3 regions of the Bacillus paralicheniformis genome follow, and region 1 is predicted to be linked to each of the others. Evidence: riboswitches for the same ligand, from Rfam matches in the RefSeq annotation. Region 1 holds a riboswitch; each other region holds the start of a gene.
The links. Region 1 has a riboswitch for S-adenosylmethionine ahead of CP943_RS21465 (5-methyltetrahydropteroyltriglutamate--homocysteine S-methyltransferase). Riboswitches for the same ligand answer to the same signal wherever they lie in the genome.
Positions count from the first base shown of each region.

Region 2: it holds a riboswitch for S-adenosylmethionine, as region 1 does, so the genes downstream of both, CP943_RS16495 (MetQ/NlpA family ABC transporter substrate-binding protein) here and CP943_RS21465 (5-methyltetrahydropteroyltriglutamate--homocysteine S-methyltransferase) in region 1, are expected to answer to the same signal.
Region 3: it holds a riboswitch for S-adenosylmethionine, as region 1 does, so the genes downstream of both, metN (methionine ABC transporter ATP-binding protein MetN) here and CP943_RS21465 (5-methyltetrahydropteroyltriglutamate--homocysteine S-methyltransferase) in region 1, are expected to answer to the same signal.

Region 1 covers NZ_CP023665.1:4,199,660-4,204,949, reverse strand. The annotation lists gene CP943_RS21470 (glycosyltransferase family 39 protein) at 1-99, opposite strand, end outside; gene CP943_RS21465 (5-methyltetrahydropteroyltriglutamate--homocysteine S-methyltransferase) at 443-1,573, opposite strand; SAM riboswitch class I at 1,647-1,756, opposite strand; gene CP943_RS21460 (DUF3298 and DUF4163 domain-containing protein) at 2,075-2,758, shown strand; gene CP943_RS21455 (chorismate--pyruvate lyase family protein) at 2,859-3,389, opposite strand; gene CP943_RS21450 (LacI family DNA-binding transcriptional regulator) at 3,586-4,560, opposite strand; gene CP943_RS21445 (ABC transporter substrate-binding protein) at 4,794-5,290, shown strand, end outside.
Region 2 covers NZ_CP023665.1:3,246,050-3,251,339, forward strand. The annotation lists gene CP943_RS16485 (DUF4257 domain-containing protein) at 103-432, opposite strand; gene CP943_RS16490 (MDR family MFS transporter) at 654-1,835, opposite strand; gene CP943_RS16495 (MetQ/NlpA family ABC transporter substrate-binding protein) at 1,956-2,780, opposite strand; SAM riboswitch class I at 2,837-2,944, opposite strand; gene CP943_RS16500 (sunset domain-containing protein) at 3,076-3,756, shown strand; gene CP943_RS16505 (ABC transporter permease) at 3,785-5,116, opposite strand; gene CP943_RS16510 (ABC transporter ATP-binding protein) at 5,106-5,290, opposite strand, start outside.
Region 3 covers NZ_CP023665.1:3,524,980-3,530,269, reverse strand. The annotation lists gene CP943_RS18135 (acyl-CoA dehydrogenase family protein) at 1-709, shown strand, start outside; gene CP943_RS18130 (arsenate reductase family protein) at 825-1,181, shown strand; gene gcvH (glycine cleavage system protein GcvH) at 1,243-1,626, shown strand; gene CP943_RS18120 (YusG family protein) at 1,687-1,923, shown strand; gene CP943_RS18115 (toprim domain-containing protein) at 1,986-2,330, shown strand; gene CP943_RS18110 (thioredoxin family protein) at 2,356-2,664, shown strand; gene CP943_RS18105 (SCP2 sterol-binding domain-containing protein) at 2,786-3,142, shown strand; SAM riboswitch class I at 3,317-3,424, shown strand; gene metN (methionine ABC transporter ATP-binding protein MetN) at 3,541-4,566, shown strand; gene CP943_RS18095 (methionine ABC transporter permease) at 4,559-5,227, shown strand; gene metQ (methionine ABC transporter substrate-binding lipoprotein MetQ) at 5,241-5,290, shown strand, end outside.

The DNA.
Region 1 (5,290 bases):
GTTGTCTGTGTCACTATTCCAGATGCCGTACAAGTTTAAAGCTGCAGATAATACAAGAATGAAGACCAGGAATATATCGATTTTCCTTTTCTTAATCATTGTTCGATCACCTCACTAAAGAGCATTATAGAAGCCAAATATGATCAAACTATGAACAAATCAAGAAGGAATTTTAAATTGTATAGAGGGGCAAAAAAAAAGAGACATGCCGTCAGGAGGCATGTCTCCAGCGTGTCGAGAAACCCCCGCATTCGTTGTCAGGCCTGCGCGTCGGTGCTCACGAATTCCAACATTCGCTCCGCTCCGATGCTCGGCCTTCCTAGACTGCAAGGGTTTTCAATCACGCTGAAAGGATGACAAAATCCCAAAACAAAAAGCTGTTTTGGGATTTTGTCAACATTCTGAGACATGCCGTCAGGAGGCATGTCTCAAATATGAGGTGTTATTTCCATACGTCTTCTGCGATCTCGACGACATGGCGCAGTTTTTCCCATTGCTGCTCTTCCGTCAGGAGGTTGCCTTCTTCTGTGGAGGCAAAGCCGCACTGCGGGCTTAGGCACAATTGGTTCAGGTCGACGAAGCGAGCTGCTTCGTCGATGCGCCGCTTAATATCATCCGGGTTTTCAAGCTCTCCGAATTTTGATGTGATCAGACCGAGGACGATCTGCAAGTCTTTCCGTTTGACATAGCGAAGCGGTTCGAAGCCGCCGGAGCGCTCGTCATCAAATTCAAGGAAAAGTCCGTCTAAATTGAGTCCGTCGAAAATCGTTTCTGCAGCCGCATCGTAGCCGCCTTCCGCCACCCATGTTGACTGGAAGTTGCCGCGGCAGATGTGCATGGTGACCGTCAAATCGTCCGGGCGTCCTTCAACTGCTTCATTAATCGTGTTGGCGAAGGACTGGCGCAGTTCATCAGGCTGGCGGCCGAAGGCTTTGATCTGCTCATGTCCTTTGTCTGAGAAAAATACCGACCAGGCCGTGTCATCCAGTTGCAAATAGCGGCAGCCGGCATCGTAAAATGCGCGGATCGCTTTTTTGTAAGCCTGCGCGACATCGTGATGGAACTCATCCAGATCCTCGTACGGGCTTTCTCCAAGTTTTCCTCTGAAAAACAGCATATTCGGGCTCGGAATCGTCATTTTCGGCGTATGTGTGCCCGCAATATCATGAAGAAATTTATAATCTTCCAGCATCGGATGGTTTGTAAAATCGACTTTGCTTGTTACTTTGATTCCGCGCGGCTTCGTTTCAACATTATGAAATTGAATGCCCTTGTCCGCTGTATATCCTTCTACGCCGTCAAGCCCTTCAAGAAAATCGAAATGCCACCATGACCTGCGGAATTCCCCGTCAGTAACGGCTTTAAGGCCAATTTCTTTTTGCTTTTCGACAATGCGCTTGATCTCTTCGTTTTCGACTTCGCGCAGTTGTTCAGCGCTAATTTCACCGTTCGCTTTTTGAATACGCGCTTTTTTTACGGGCGCAGACCTTAAAAGACTCCCCACCTGATCAGCTCTGTACGGTCCGATTTTTTTCCCAGGCGTTTGCTTCAGTACATCGGTTGATTGTGTCATGCTTCATCCCTCTTTCTTTATAGACATAAAAAAGCTCTTCCCGATAAGGAAGAGCTTGATATATTCAATCTCCTCCTTATCTTCAAGAGCACGAACATGCTCTTAAGGATTTAGCACCATTCTGTCATAGACAGCGGTTGCCGGGTTTCACAGGGCCAGTCCCTCCACCACTCTTGATAAGGAAAACCTTTTTATGCAATTTTTTAATAATTTTAATATTAATACTTTTTATAAAAATGTCAATGGGTTTAAAAAAACTATTTGGTTTTTCATTTTCTTCTTCTGCGGTTAAAACGGAGGGCGTATCGAATCAGCGTGTGAATTTTTTGTCAAGACAGTCTTTCAAATGGTCAACAAGGTGCTGAACGAACAGGGTGAATTAGAATATTTTTCAATTTTTATCTCCGAAAATAGAAACTTTCTCGCGAGTTCACCGGTCTATCATGTGTACCTGATTTCAAAATGGGTATGATAAACAATGACAGATTAAGGAGGGTTCTTATGAACAAAAAAACAGTGTTTAAAGCGTTAGGTATGCTGATGACAGGGGTATTGTTTTTTGCGCTGTACGGTGCGGCCGCACTTCCTTCTGCACACGCGGCAAATGAAAAAAAGCCGACGGTCACGAGCCATACTTACAAAAACATTAAGGCTTTGAAATACCCGCAGGTTGCAAATGTAAGCAGCAAATCTCTCCAAAATAGGATCAACAAAGATTTTAAACGTTATATTGAGCAGTCCTACAAAGATTATGTAAAAAACAAGAAAGACGGCCAACAGCACGAATACCAAACAGATTATCAAACGTCCTTTGAAGTGAAATACCGGACCGGCCAAAAGCTGAGCATTCTGACAAGTAATTACGTCTACTCCGGCGGAGCGCACGGAAATACGGCAGTCCGCTCTTTCAACTATGACCTTGCCTCTAAAAAGCGGGTGTATTTATCAGATATCTTAAATACAAAATCGAAAATGGATAAGACAAAAACATACATTTACGACTATATTCAAAAACACAGCGACATTTTCTTCCCGGATGTGAAGAAGAAAGACATCGTCCTTGGTAAAAACACGGCTTTTTATTACACAAAAGACGGCATTGCGATCGTCTTCCAGCAATACGATGTCGCTCCTTATGCTGCCGGAAATCCGGTCGTTGCCGTGCCGAAAACGGTGTATCAATAAATAACAGCCCCTGTTTCGCAGGGGTTTTTTTGTTTTGAGGGAAGAAGGAATGGGGAGGTTATGGAAGCCTTTTCATAAAGTGGCAGCTGACGGGCATGATTCAGCCCGCAGTCCGTTCGCAGATTTTTTCTAAATCGAATAGCTCGCAGACATAGAACATGCACTGCCGGCCGCTGATAATCTGATATTTTTTAAAAGCATATGTCCGGTCTGCTGAAACAGGTACAAGTTGTGTGAAATGTTTTCCCAGGCAGTCGCCCGTACTGAAAATTTCACGCCTTGACTCCAGTTCTGCAATGATTTTCCCGATGGGAAGCCTTTCTGCCTGCAAATCTTGTTTGATGGCGGGCGGCAGTAAGTTTGTTTTAACATAGACATAATTATAAGATAAATAATCATCGCCTGTTTTCAAAGAGGAAGTTCTAAACAAGATGTCATCATCGCGTTGAAACAGCCTCGCTTCTTCAGGTGACAGCTTGTCATAATCAATATTATTTTGCTGAAAAACTTCGATTTCGGCTTTGCCACCGATCAGCGTTTCAATCGCTTTGGTTGTTGAACCATCGGTTTTGGTTAACATGTCTTTTACAAGAGCAACTAGAGTTTCAGGAAAAAAGTGGCTTACGCTCAATGAAAGGCACCCCCGTACCAAAATTAGAATTTTTTGAAAACTTGTCTTTAAATTTATCATGTGGAGATGCGTTTGTCTAGAAAAATAAGTTAAATTTTAGGTTAGTAATGTAAATTTTATATTTTTAACAATTGGATAGATCAGGATATGTATGGAAAAAGGAGACGTCAATGTCTCCTTTTTTTGTGCGATTCATTTAAGTCGTCTCTCCTTCTAAAAGCTGTACGGGCAAATAGGTTTCCAGCGGTAAATCATCGAATTCGCCTTCAATGGCTTTGGACAAAATCTCGATGGCCGTCTTGGAAATGAGTTCAATCGGCTGCTGGATGGTTGTCAATTCCGGGAGGATGGACTGAACGGCTTCCGTTCCGTCGTAGCCGATCACCTTTAATTGCCCGGGAATGTCTTTTCCGCGTTTTTTTGCTTCGGTGATGACTGTAGCGGCCATGAGGTCATCGCTGGCAAAAATGCCGTCAGCCGCAGGCTGTTCATCAAACAGTTTTGAGATGATTTCCCGGTAATTTTGATGAAAGGGAACCTCATATGTAATCGGCTGCCTTCCGTGTTGTCGCATCACATCTTCATATGCTTTTCGTCTAAGATTTGCCGGTGTTTTCAGCTCAATTGGTCCGTTGAGATGGATGATGTGCCGGCAGCCTTTTGCAATTAACAGTTCTGTCGCTTTTCTTCCTCCGTCATAGTTATTGGAGCCGATGACGGGAATCGTTTCCGATAAGTAATGATCGATGGCGACAATCGGCAGGTTTTGCCGATGATAGTTTAAGATTCCCCTGTTGTAGGTCACGGCGATGACGCCGTCCACTTGATTTCGCATCAGCATTTCCAAGTATTTTTCTTCTTTGTCTTTGCGGTTCAAGCTGTTGCAAAGCAGCAGTTTGTAGCCCATGGCAGCGCAGATGCTCTCAATATGAAAGGCCAGTTCGCCGAAAAACGGGTTGCTGGAGTTAGGGATGATGAGCCCTATTAAATGAGTTCGTTTACGAAATAAAGAGCGGGCCAAATCGTTTGGAAAGTAATTGATTTCTTCCATCGCTTTATAGACTTTTTCTTTTGTTTTTTCACTAATATAGCCGCGGTTATTTAATACCCGCGATACGGTTGTTGGTGAAACTCCCGCTTTTTTTGCAACGTCGTGAATGCTAGGCTTCATTCCCTTTTCCCCCTGCTAGTTTACTGAAATGGCTTACAATTCTCGTCACGCACTTATTTTAGAGAATCGGACTGATATGTGCAAGAAAATGCCATGATTCTGAGAAATGTACCGGGATGAATAATTGGGGAAAAAGTATGTCAACCGGTTGACATGTGAAACCGGTTGACATACAATTCACTTGAAAGCGCTTTTATCTGTTGATTTATGAAAAATGGGGGGAAGTGACAAAGATGAAAAGGTGGCTCTTCGGAATTTTTTCGTTGTTACTGATGTTTGCGATGTGGGGCTGCAGCAATAGCAAAAGTGCAAATAGCCAAGATGGGAAAACGCTTACGATGTGGGTGCACGTATCTGATGATAGTGAAGAAGGAAAGGTCTATCAAAAGCGGGTGGACGCTTTTAATAAAAAGTATGCCTCCGAAAACGTCAAGGCAAAAATTGATTTCATCCCCAGAAGCGGAAACGGCGGCGGATATGAAGACAAAGTGAACGCGGCGCTGACAACGAACACCTTGCCGGATGTGATCACTTTGGACGGACCGAATACGGCGGCTTATGCGAAATCTGGCGTAATTGCGCCATTGGATGAGTATATCAAAGACCAGGATGATTTATTGCCGAGCATTAAGCAACAGGGAACCTACGGGGGGAAACTGTATGCGATCGGCGTCAGCGAATCGTCGGTCGGTATTTACTATAACAAAAAAATGCTGAAGGATGCCGGCGT
Region 2 (5,290 bases), 950 kb from region 1:
CGTAACCGTAATCTTATCTGTATTTTATAGAATTCTGTTCATAAGTGCAAGCAGGTTTGTATACAATGGGAATGTGCTGAAAAAAGGGTAAGAGTGAGGATCTTAATCGTGTGGAGATTTGTTTTGCCGTTCGGAGTTCTGTACATTTGCCTGCTGTTCTCTGACAAAGTCAAAGCTTCTCAATACAGCTTCACCGCCGTAGCCGGCAATGATCGATAACACGACAAGCTGAATTCCAGAATCAGGTTCCGCAGATAAAACAAGCAAAATAGAAGCAACCATTCCGACAAGAATATCTTCAAAAAATCCAAGGTAAATGAATCGTTTCGTTGTTCTCGGTTTCTCGAGGCGCCCTCTTTTTTTAACGTGCCCGAGAACCCCCATAATCCCTCCAATCAAACAAGCAACCAAAACTTGATGCAGCATCTTCATCACCTTCCTAAAGCCCTTAGTTTAGTCAAGCGACTTCAGGCCATCGAGCAGCCCCCCCTAGACCCCTTGCGATGATATTCGATACTACCATACAGAAAATGTGTTCTGTCTGAGAAGAAAAAAAGCTTGTTTCTTCCATTATATGTGAAGATTTGGTTGATAATCTTGATTCCTTCGATTCATTTTCATATAATTACAATTACCTATTTTTTCTATAACACTTATGCATCTGATTGAGCGGAGAGCTGCTTTTCCTTCCTGTCGTATAAAAACGCCGTTCCTATTGCGAACAGCAGCAATACGAGCAGAACCGCGAGCAAAAGCTGCATATTGAAATAATCAACCAGCATTCCGCCAAAAAGCGGCCCGATCATTCTTCCGCCGGTCGCCATACTGTTGACAAACCCTTGATAAAACCCTTCTTTTCCCCTCGGAGCGAGACGGTTGGCGATTGTCGGCACAGCCGGCCATACAAGCATTTCGCCAATGGTTAGCACAACCATCGCGGCAAGAAACGCCGGAAACCGTTCAGCGCCAAACAAAATTCCGTATGCCATCATAAAAATGACAAATCCGATGACGATTTGGTTTTTCAGCGATTCGGCAAACCGTTTCACAAAAAAACCGATCAGCGGCTGACCGAAAACAATGAGCGCCCCGTTCACTGTCCAAAGTACGCTGTACTGCCCAAGAGATATCCCCAGCTCCTGGGTGTGTGAAGCGATGGTCGAGGACCATTGCGAATAAGCGACCCAGCCGAGCAGGTAGCCCGTACATATAACCAAAAGCGCGGAGAATCTAGATTTCCCGCTGACTGAATCGGCATGATCCAAAACAGAAGACTGCATGGCTTTTTCAGACCGGATGCGTCTAAATCCGAAAATCGCAATCAAGAAAAAGACGGCATATAGCATCGCATTCGCCAGAAAAACATACGTAAATGAAAAAGACGCGACAATTCCGCCGAGCGCTGAACCAACTGCCACCCCTGCATTTTGCGCCACGTATACAGCATTGAACGGCTTTCTGCCGCCTTCCGGCCAAACCGAGCCGGCCATTGCATAGCATGCCGGAAACACGATCCCTGATCCAAAACCGGCCAATGTTAAGAAAAGAATGTATTGGAACCACTCATGAAAAAAGACGAGGCCTGAAAGGCTCGCAAACGTGATCACAATTCCAAGTACGACCGTTTTAAATCCGCCGATTTTATCGAATAAATATCCTCCGAACAGGTTGCCCAGCACATTTGCCCCTGAGTTCAGCATCAGCACAAATCCGGCCGCTGTCAGCGACTTTCCCAAATGCTGATGGATATAGATGGTATTCAGCGGCCATAAAAAAGATGCCCCTGTGACATTGATAAACATTCCGATGACCAAAAGCCATAATGTGCGCGGCATAGCGTTTCCTTCTTTCTCTTTAGCATTCCCTCTAGATTCTATTCGTTTTGCCCATTTTTTTCAATTGACACGATTTCGATTTTCAACATAAAAAACCCCCTTTTTAAAGGGGGAATTTTTTTATGATTGCGTCATCCATTTTGGCTTTCCGAAACCGGCGAATTCCCGATCGATCGCATCTTCGAAAGCTTTGGATTTTACCGCTTCTTTGAGATCTTTGGCGAATGGCTTGTCTTTGTTTTTTTCATCCACTACCACTTGATTGCGGTAGCGGTCAGGCATGTTCTCAAGCGCCAGCGCGTCCTGCAACTTCATATTAGCGGAGAGAGCGAAATTACCCGGGACAGCCGCGATATCCAGGTCATCGACCGCTCTTGGAAGATTGGCAGATTCAAGCTGTTTAAATGTCAGCTTTTTCGGATTTTCCGCAATATCCTGCACAGAGGCTTTCAATGTGTCGACATCGCTTTTCAGCCGAATCAGCCCCTGATCCTGGAGCGTTAAAAATGCCCTGGCGGCATTGGCCGGATCGTTTGGAACAGCCACTTCCGCCCCGTTTTTGACATCGTTCAAGTCGTTATATTTGGCAGAATAGAGACCCATCGGAGCGGTCGGCACAGAAATGAGTGCAGCAAGATGTTTATTGTTTTCTTGATTGTATGATTTCATAAAAACCTCATGTTGAAACAAATTGGCGTCGAGTTCGCCTTCGCTTAACGCCGTGTTCGGCTGTACATAGTCGGTGAATTCGACCACTTCAACTTTGTAGCCTTTTTTCTCAAGTTCAGGCTGAATCGCTTTTTTGACCATATCGTAATACGGTCCTGCAGTAGCGCCTATTTTGATCGTTTTACCATCGCTTTCGGCATTGTTTCCGCATGCGGTCAGAAGCGCCATGCTCAAGGCCAGTCCCAGCACGGAAGTCCATTTTAATATCTTGTTCATGTATATCTCCTCCTCCAAAATAAAAAAAACTCTTTCAGCGCCTGAAAGAGTTGTTCAACTTATCTTTCAGAATGCGCCTGACATTCTGCTGGATTTAGCACCTTGCTCTGCTGCAGGTTGCTGAGATTTCGCCGGGCCAGTCCCTCCATCTCTCTTTATAAGCTGCATATTCAGTTTTTTAAATGATTTCTTTATTTTACGTTTGAATATTTAGATTTGCAAGAAGTTTTTTGGTATAAACATTTTTTTCTTTTTAAGCTAAAATATAGTTATCAAACACGAAAGGAGACGAATCATGGAATCTATCATGCTGATCGGGTTTTTATCCTTTATTTTTTCCATCTGCTACCTTGTATTTCATTTGATCAGAAGAATCTTTTCTCCAGGCAAAAGGTTTTCCAGAAAACTCTTTTATCCTTGTTTTGCAGGCGGACTTCTCCTCCTGATCATCTCTGCGCCTTATTACAGTGAGGAAACATATGCCGTAAATGAGACAAAAACAGAGGACCTGACAACCGAGCTTCAGGAACTGAAAACTGAACACAGCGCTGTACAAAAGGAGCAAACCGCATTAAAGCAGCAGCTCAATCAAGCAAACGAAAAACTGAAGGCAGCCAAAACGGAGAATGACACATTAAAAAAAGAAAATGAAAAACTGACAAAAGAAAAAGACTCGCTTACGAAAAAAACAAAATCGCTGTCAGAAAAACTGGCTAAGGCTGAAGAAAAAAGCGGCAGTGCCGAAGCCACTGTAAAAGAAAAGAACGCCACCGCTCAGGCCGGAACGTCACACAGCGCGCCCTCCCCTAAGAAAAACAGCGGTGAAAGCAAACAAGAGTGCAAAATCAAAGGAAGCGTCAACCATATTTATCATACACCAGGAAGTACATATTATGACCGCACGAAAAACGTCGCCCGCTGGTTCTGCACAGAACAGGAGGCGCGTGATGCGGGGTACAGACCTCCGAAACGTTAAAAAAGCCGGCATACCGCCGGCTTTTTTCTTAAAGCTCTCTTCTTAATGCTGTCAGCACGTTCGTTCTTGTCGCTTTAATGGCCGGGTTCAGGCCTGAAAGAATGGCGACGCCTGCACTGATCAAGGTCGCGATAAGGACAAGACTGACCGGAATGTACGAGAAGGTGATGCTGAAGTCTGCCGCACTCGCTCCTCCTTCTGAAACCGATGATAAAATAGGTGGTATAATCTTGTTCACTAAAAAGCTGACACCGTATGAAATGATAACACCTAAAACAGATCCTAAGATACCGATATAGGCGCTTTCCAGCAGAAACATTTTCCTGATCACGTTCGGGCTTGCCCCGATCGCTTTCATAATGCCGATCTCCTGCGTCCGCTCTGTAACCGCCATTGTCATCGTGTTGAAAATGCCGATCGCTGAAATCAAGACGGCAATGACTCCGACGAAGATCAGACCGATTTTAAAAGCCATGAAAAAAAGATTAATGCTTTCGAGTTTTTTCGTTATTGAATCGACGTAGTAGCCTTCATCCTCCAAATCTGTTGTCAGCTGTCCGACATGTTCAAAGTTATCCGCGTAAACCGAAAGCTTTTTTTCGATCGTGCCGCTGTCTTTGTCCGCCTTCAGAAATCCGGTGATGTCTTTTTGCATGTCGTTGCTGACATAGACTGTTGAATCGCTTGCCCATTCATAAGAAGGTTTTTTCGTAACTCCGACAACTTTCAGATCATATGTTTTCGCTTTCCCTTCTTCTCCTGTTTTTTCATCCATTTTTGAGATCTTTAATTCAATTGTTTTGCCGAGAATATCTTCTGCGTATCCTTTTGGTTCTTTTACTTCCTCAGCATTATTTTCCATCTGCTTTTCATAATCTTGGGCTTCTTTTTTCGTCCAGAGATTCTTCCCGAAATGGTAGCCGACGACGATTTCATTCGGTGTTTTCGCTACGCGGCCGCGATCGAGTTTAATATTGGCTTTTTGTTCAGCAGCCATGTCAGTAATCGTGATATTCGACATTTGATTGTTTGTCCTGTTGCCCAACTTTGCTTCAGCAGGTGCGAACACCTGCGTGCGCTCGATAATCGCGGACACATCTTTGCGATTTTCGAATTCTTTCAAGTCTTTCTTTTGAACTTTCTGATCGCTTTGCCCTTCTTTTCCGACAACATTTATCTCAGTCACGATTTGCTCTTTCATCAGCTGTTCAGTCAGCGATTTTTGCAGGCCGAATCCGACCGATGCGAGCACGATTAAAAACGCGCAGGCCACCGTTGTTGCGAGAATGGTCATGAATACACGCAGGCGGTTTTTCTTCATATTTCTTCTAATGAACTTCAACTGATCCTTAAACTTCAACAGTCTCTTCCCCCTTCTCTAATACGCCGTCAGATAACTGAAATTTCGTTTTGGCGATCGATGCCACCTCGTCATCGTGCGTGATGATGACGAATGTAATACCGCGCTCCCTGTTCAGCTGCCGAATGAATTCGAGGATTTCCTGCTCTGTTTCGGAATCGAGGCTTCCGGTCG
Region 3 (5,290 bases), 670 kb from region 1:
CCTTAACAAAGTATTTGGATCTGAAACGCTTGATTATATCGTTGATGAAGGCGTCCAAATCCACGGCGGTTACGGATTCATGCAGGAATACGAAGTGGAGCGGGCTTACCGCGATTCACGGATCAACCGGATTTTTGAAGGCACAAATGAAATCAACCGTCTCATCGTCCCGGGCACATACTTGAAAAAAGCGATGAAAGGCGAGCTTCCTCTGTTTGAGAAAGCGAAGGCGCTTCAGGAAGAACTGATGATGCTCATGCCTGAAGAACCAGGTGACGGCGTTTTGGAACAGGAAAAGTATCTGCTGAGAAACGCCAAAAAAATCGCGCTCATGATCGCGGGACTCGCCGCGCAAAAATATGGAAAAGCGCTCGACCAGGAGCAGGAAATCCTCGTGAATATCGCCGACATTGTCAGCCAGGTCTACGCCATGGAAGCAGCTATTTTGCGTACAGAAAAAGCCATCCAGGCAACCGGGGAAGACAAAAACGCCCAGAAAATTCTTTATACGCAGATTTTTGCACAAGTTGCCTTTCAGGAAATTGAAAGCCATGCCAAGGAATCGCTCATTGCGATGGAATCAGGTGATTCGCTGCGGATGATGCTGTCCGCGCTCCGCAAATTGACGCGCTTTACGCCTGTCAATGTCATTGAGAAAAAGCGCCAGGCAGCCAAGGGAGTCTTTGAAGCTGAGAAATATATCGTTTAAACGAAAAGCCCTGCTTAGGCGGGGTTTTTAGCTGTTATAGAATGGAGCACGGTTTTAGGTTTTTCATTCGATCTGTGTTAAAATTACCTCGATTAAATGAGAGGGGTGTGTATGTATGGCTTTGGATTTTTACTGGTATCCGAAATGCGGGACATGCCGTAAAGCGAAAAAATGGCTTGAAGACCATGGCAAAGAAATCAATGGGATACATATCGCAGAAGAGCCGCCAAGCAAGGAAAAACTGAAAGAGCTCTACGAGAAAAGCGGGCTTGAATTGAAGAAGTTTTTCAACACGAGCGGACAAAAATACCGTGAACTCGGCTTAAAAGACAAGCTGCAAAACATGTCTGAAGATGAGCAGCTGGAACTGCTGGCTTCGGACGGTATGCTGATCAAACGCCCGATTGCGACAGACGGCAGTAAAGTAACGGTCGGTTTTAAAGAAGATCAGTTTAAGACATACTGGTTATAACCCATCAAAATATGATATCTTCAATGTAGGATCGATTAAAACACTTTATGGAGGGGTTAGCATGAGCACACCGAAAGAGTTGCGTTATTCAGAAGAACACGAATGGGTGAAAACAGAAGGAGATAAAGTCAGAATCGGCATTACAGACTTCGCCCAATCCGAACTTGGAGACATCGTATTTGTCGAGCTTCCTGAAGTGGGAGACGAAATCAAAGCGGACGAGCCTTTTGGCAGCGTTGAATCCGTAAAGACCGTTTCTGAGCTGTATGCCCCGATCAACGGAAAAGTGGTCGAAGTGAACGAAGATCTGGAAGACAGCCCTGAATTCGTCAACGAGTCTCCGTATGAAAAGGCTTGGATGATTATCGTCGAGCCGTCCGATGCTTCTGAAATCGAAAATCTGATGACAGCCGAGCAATATGAGGACATGATAAAAGAAGACTAAGGATTATTCAGGATAGCCATGTGTCGTTTGGATACTCTATATCAAGAGGGGGTGTCCAAATTGACGCTGAAAAAAGAACGTATTGATATTACAGAACATGTGGAAAGCCGATTAAAAAACGGCGGAATGCAGCTGTACCATGAGAATGAGCTGATCGGCCGAATGACCGGGAAGGATCAATACGAGTTGAAATCTGGATATTCATTCCAAGATGAGAGATTTTACAAAACGGCGGATACCGTAAGCGGTCCGGATGCTAAATATGTAGACTGTGATGACCACCAAGGCTGGTGTTAATCAAATCAGGCGGTGAATATTCACTGCCTTTTTTTACAAGTAAATCTTTAAAGGTGATCCATATGCCGGAAAATGAAAAAGTCATGATCGTCGAAGGGAAATCAGATAAGCAAAAAGTGAAGCATGTCATCGAAGAGCCCGTGGATATTATTTGCACAAACGGAACGATCAGCCAGGCAAAACTCGATGAATTCGCCGAAACGCTGTTTGATAAAGACGTTTATATCCTGGTGGATGCCGATGAATCAGGGGAAAAGCTCCGCCGGCAGCTGACGAGGGAGCTCCCCCAAGCTTCGCATCTATACATCGATAGGGTATACAAAGAAGTCGCTTCCGCCCCGAGTCAGCATGTTGCAGAAGTATTAATTCGTTCAAACATCCGGGTACATACAAAATATTTATTATAAAACGTATTGAGGTGCGGTTCAACAGATGCAAGAACTCCAAGAAAAAGAGCTAAAACGGCTTGAACATGAGACCTGTCTTCTATATGTATACACGCCGTTCTGCGGAACGTGTCAGCTGGCCGGAAGAATGCTGGAAGTCGTTGATGAAATGATAAAGGACATTCCTTTTTATAAAAACAATCTCAATTATTCCCCGGCATTTGCCAAGCAGCAGGAAATAGAAAGCGTTCCATGCTTTATCCTTTACAAAAACGGGGAAGTCGTCAAAAAAGAATACGCTTTTCACTCCGTTTCCTACTTATACGATACGATTAAACAAAATGTTGTGGATTAAGGGCGGTTTTGACATATTTCTCGGGAAATAACCAGCAAAAACTTGTCGAGCAATTCCTAAAGGAACTCCTGCGGCAGACAGAGAATCTGTAAGTATGACCAATTTACAGGAGGTTATACAGTTGGAGAAAATGGGATTGATAGAAAGAGAGGACAAGGCTCTTTTTTTAAAACCTCTATTATCGACAACGGCTTTGCTGATTACGTTTCAAGGCGAGAAAGAAGCTTTTACGTTAGCGATCAACGAAAAAGGAGAAATGGAAAAATCTTCTCTTGCAGAGAAAGCTCATTTGACCTTTTTTGGAGAGCAAAGCGAGATTATTGACCTTCTTCACGGCGATATTTCATTGCAGCATCTCGTACAGCGCGGCACTGTTCAAGTAAAAGGCTCATTCAGAGCTTTATTGAAGCTTGAAGCGATTTTATGGCTGACGGACGGCTTTTTTAAAAACAGCGATCTTTATTCAGAGACATTTTAAAAATTTGAAAAATCGGCACATTCCGTGTATAAGTCGGACAGAGACGAGCGTTTACGTTCGTCTCTTTTCGCCGTAGGCCGATTGTCTTACGAAAAATAGTTGACAACTATTTTTTCGCATGATATCCTACTTTAAGAATTCCGATCATAATAATCAAAAAATAAATATATGATTCTCTTATCCAGAGAGGTGGAGGGAAGTGCCCTATGAAACCCGGCAACCATCAACACGTGTTGAAATGGTGCCAATTCACACGAAGCGTTATGCTTTGAAAGATGAGAGAAAGGCCCAGACTATTCAAAAGCCTTTCTGCTCATGTGTGCAGAAAGGCTTTTTTCATTGTTTGATCAGGGATTTAGACAACTATGAGAATTGAGCAAGAAAGCAGGTGATGGCTTTTGATAAATCTTCAAAATGTTTCAAAGATTTATCGGTCAAAGCATGGAGATGTCAATGCTGTCCAGGATGTCACCCTTACGATTAAAAAAGGTGAAATCTTCGGAATTATTGGATATAGCGGAGCTGGAAAAAGCTCCTTGATCCGTCTTTTGAACGGACTTGAACAGCCGACTTCAGGCACGGTTGAAGTAGCCGGCAGAACAATCAGTGAGATCAAAGGGAAGAAGCTGAGGAATGCAAGGCAGGAAATCAGCATGATTTTCCAGCACTTCAACCTATTGTGGTCAAGAACGGTCCGCGACAATATTGCGTTTCCGCTGGAGATCGCCGGTGTCAGCAAAGCAAAACGTCTGAAAAGAGTCGCTGAACTGATAAAGCTTGTCGGACTTGAAGGCAAGGAAAATGCCTACCCTTCACAGCTTAGCGGAGGCCAAAAGCAGCGCGTCGGCATCGCTCGGGCGCTCGCAAACAATCCGAAAGTTCTCTTATGCGATGAAGCGACATCAGCGCTTGATCCGCAGACGACTGACTCGATCCTGGGTCTTCTGTCCGATATCAATGAAAGGCTCGGACTGACCATTGTCCTGATTACTCATGAAATGCATGTCATCAGGAAAATCTGCCACAGAGTGGCCGTCATGGAAAACGGAAAGGTCGTGGAAGAAGGCGATGTGCTGAACGTATTCCTCAAGCCGCAGGAAGAAATGACAAAGCGCTTTGTTCAGCAGGTAACAGAACCGGTGGAAACACAGGAAACGCTGAAGCATTTCCTCGAAGAAACGACATCGGGGCGGACGATCAAGCTCACCTTCGTCGGTGAAGCGGCCGAATCGCCGCTGATCACACAGATCATTCGGAAGTTCGATGTTGAAGTCAACATCCTTCAAGGCAAAATCTCGCAAACTCAGGACGGCGCATACGGTTCATTGTTCATTCATGTCGACGGATATGAAAACGAGGTCAATGATGTGGTCGATTTCATCAAGAGCCGTCAAGTAGAAGCAGAGGTGATCACGAATGTTTGAAAAACTGTTTCCAAACGTAGATATGGAGCAGCTGTGGGAAGCTACGTATGAAACGATATATATGACAGGAATTTCCCTATTGTTTGCTTTTATCATCGGAGTGATTCTCGGTATGCTGCTGTATCTGACTTCAAAAGGAAACATTTGGCAGAATCGAGTCGTGAACGGTGTAATCTCGGCAATCGTCAATGTGTTCAGGTCTATTCCTTTTATTATATTGATTATTTTGCTGCTTGGTTTCACAAAGTTTTTAATGAACACGATCTTGGGGCCGAACGCCGCACTTCCGGCTTTGATTATCGCATCCGCTCCGTTCTATGCCCGCCTGGTTGAAATCGCTTTGCGCGAAGTTGATAAGGGCGTGATTGAAGCGGCAAAATCGATGGGAGCCAAAACATCGACGATCATATTTAAAGTGCTCCTGCCCGAATCGATGCCGGCCTTGATCTCTGGCATTACGGTTACGGCGATTGCACTGATCGGTTCGACGGCGATGGCCGGAGCAATCGGTTCAGGCGGACTCGGGAACCTTGCCTATGTAAACGGTTTTCAGATGAACAATCCCGATATTATACTCATCGCCACTATTTTCATCTTAGCTATTGTGTTTATCATCCAGTTTATCGGGGATTTTATAACAAATAAATTAGACAAACGTTAGGGAGGACATCAACATGAAAAAAGGTTTATTAACAGCTTTATTCATCATTTTTGCAGGCGTTTT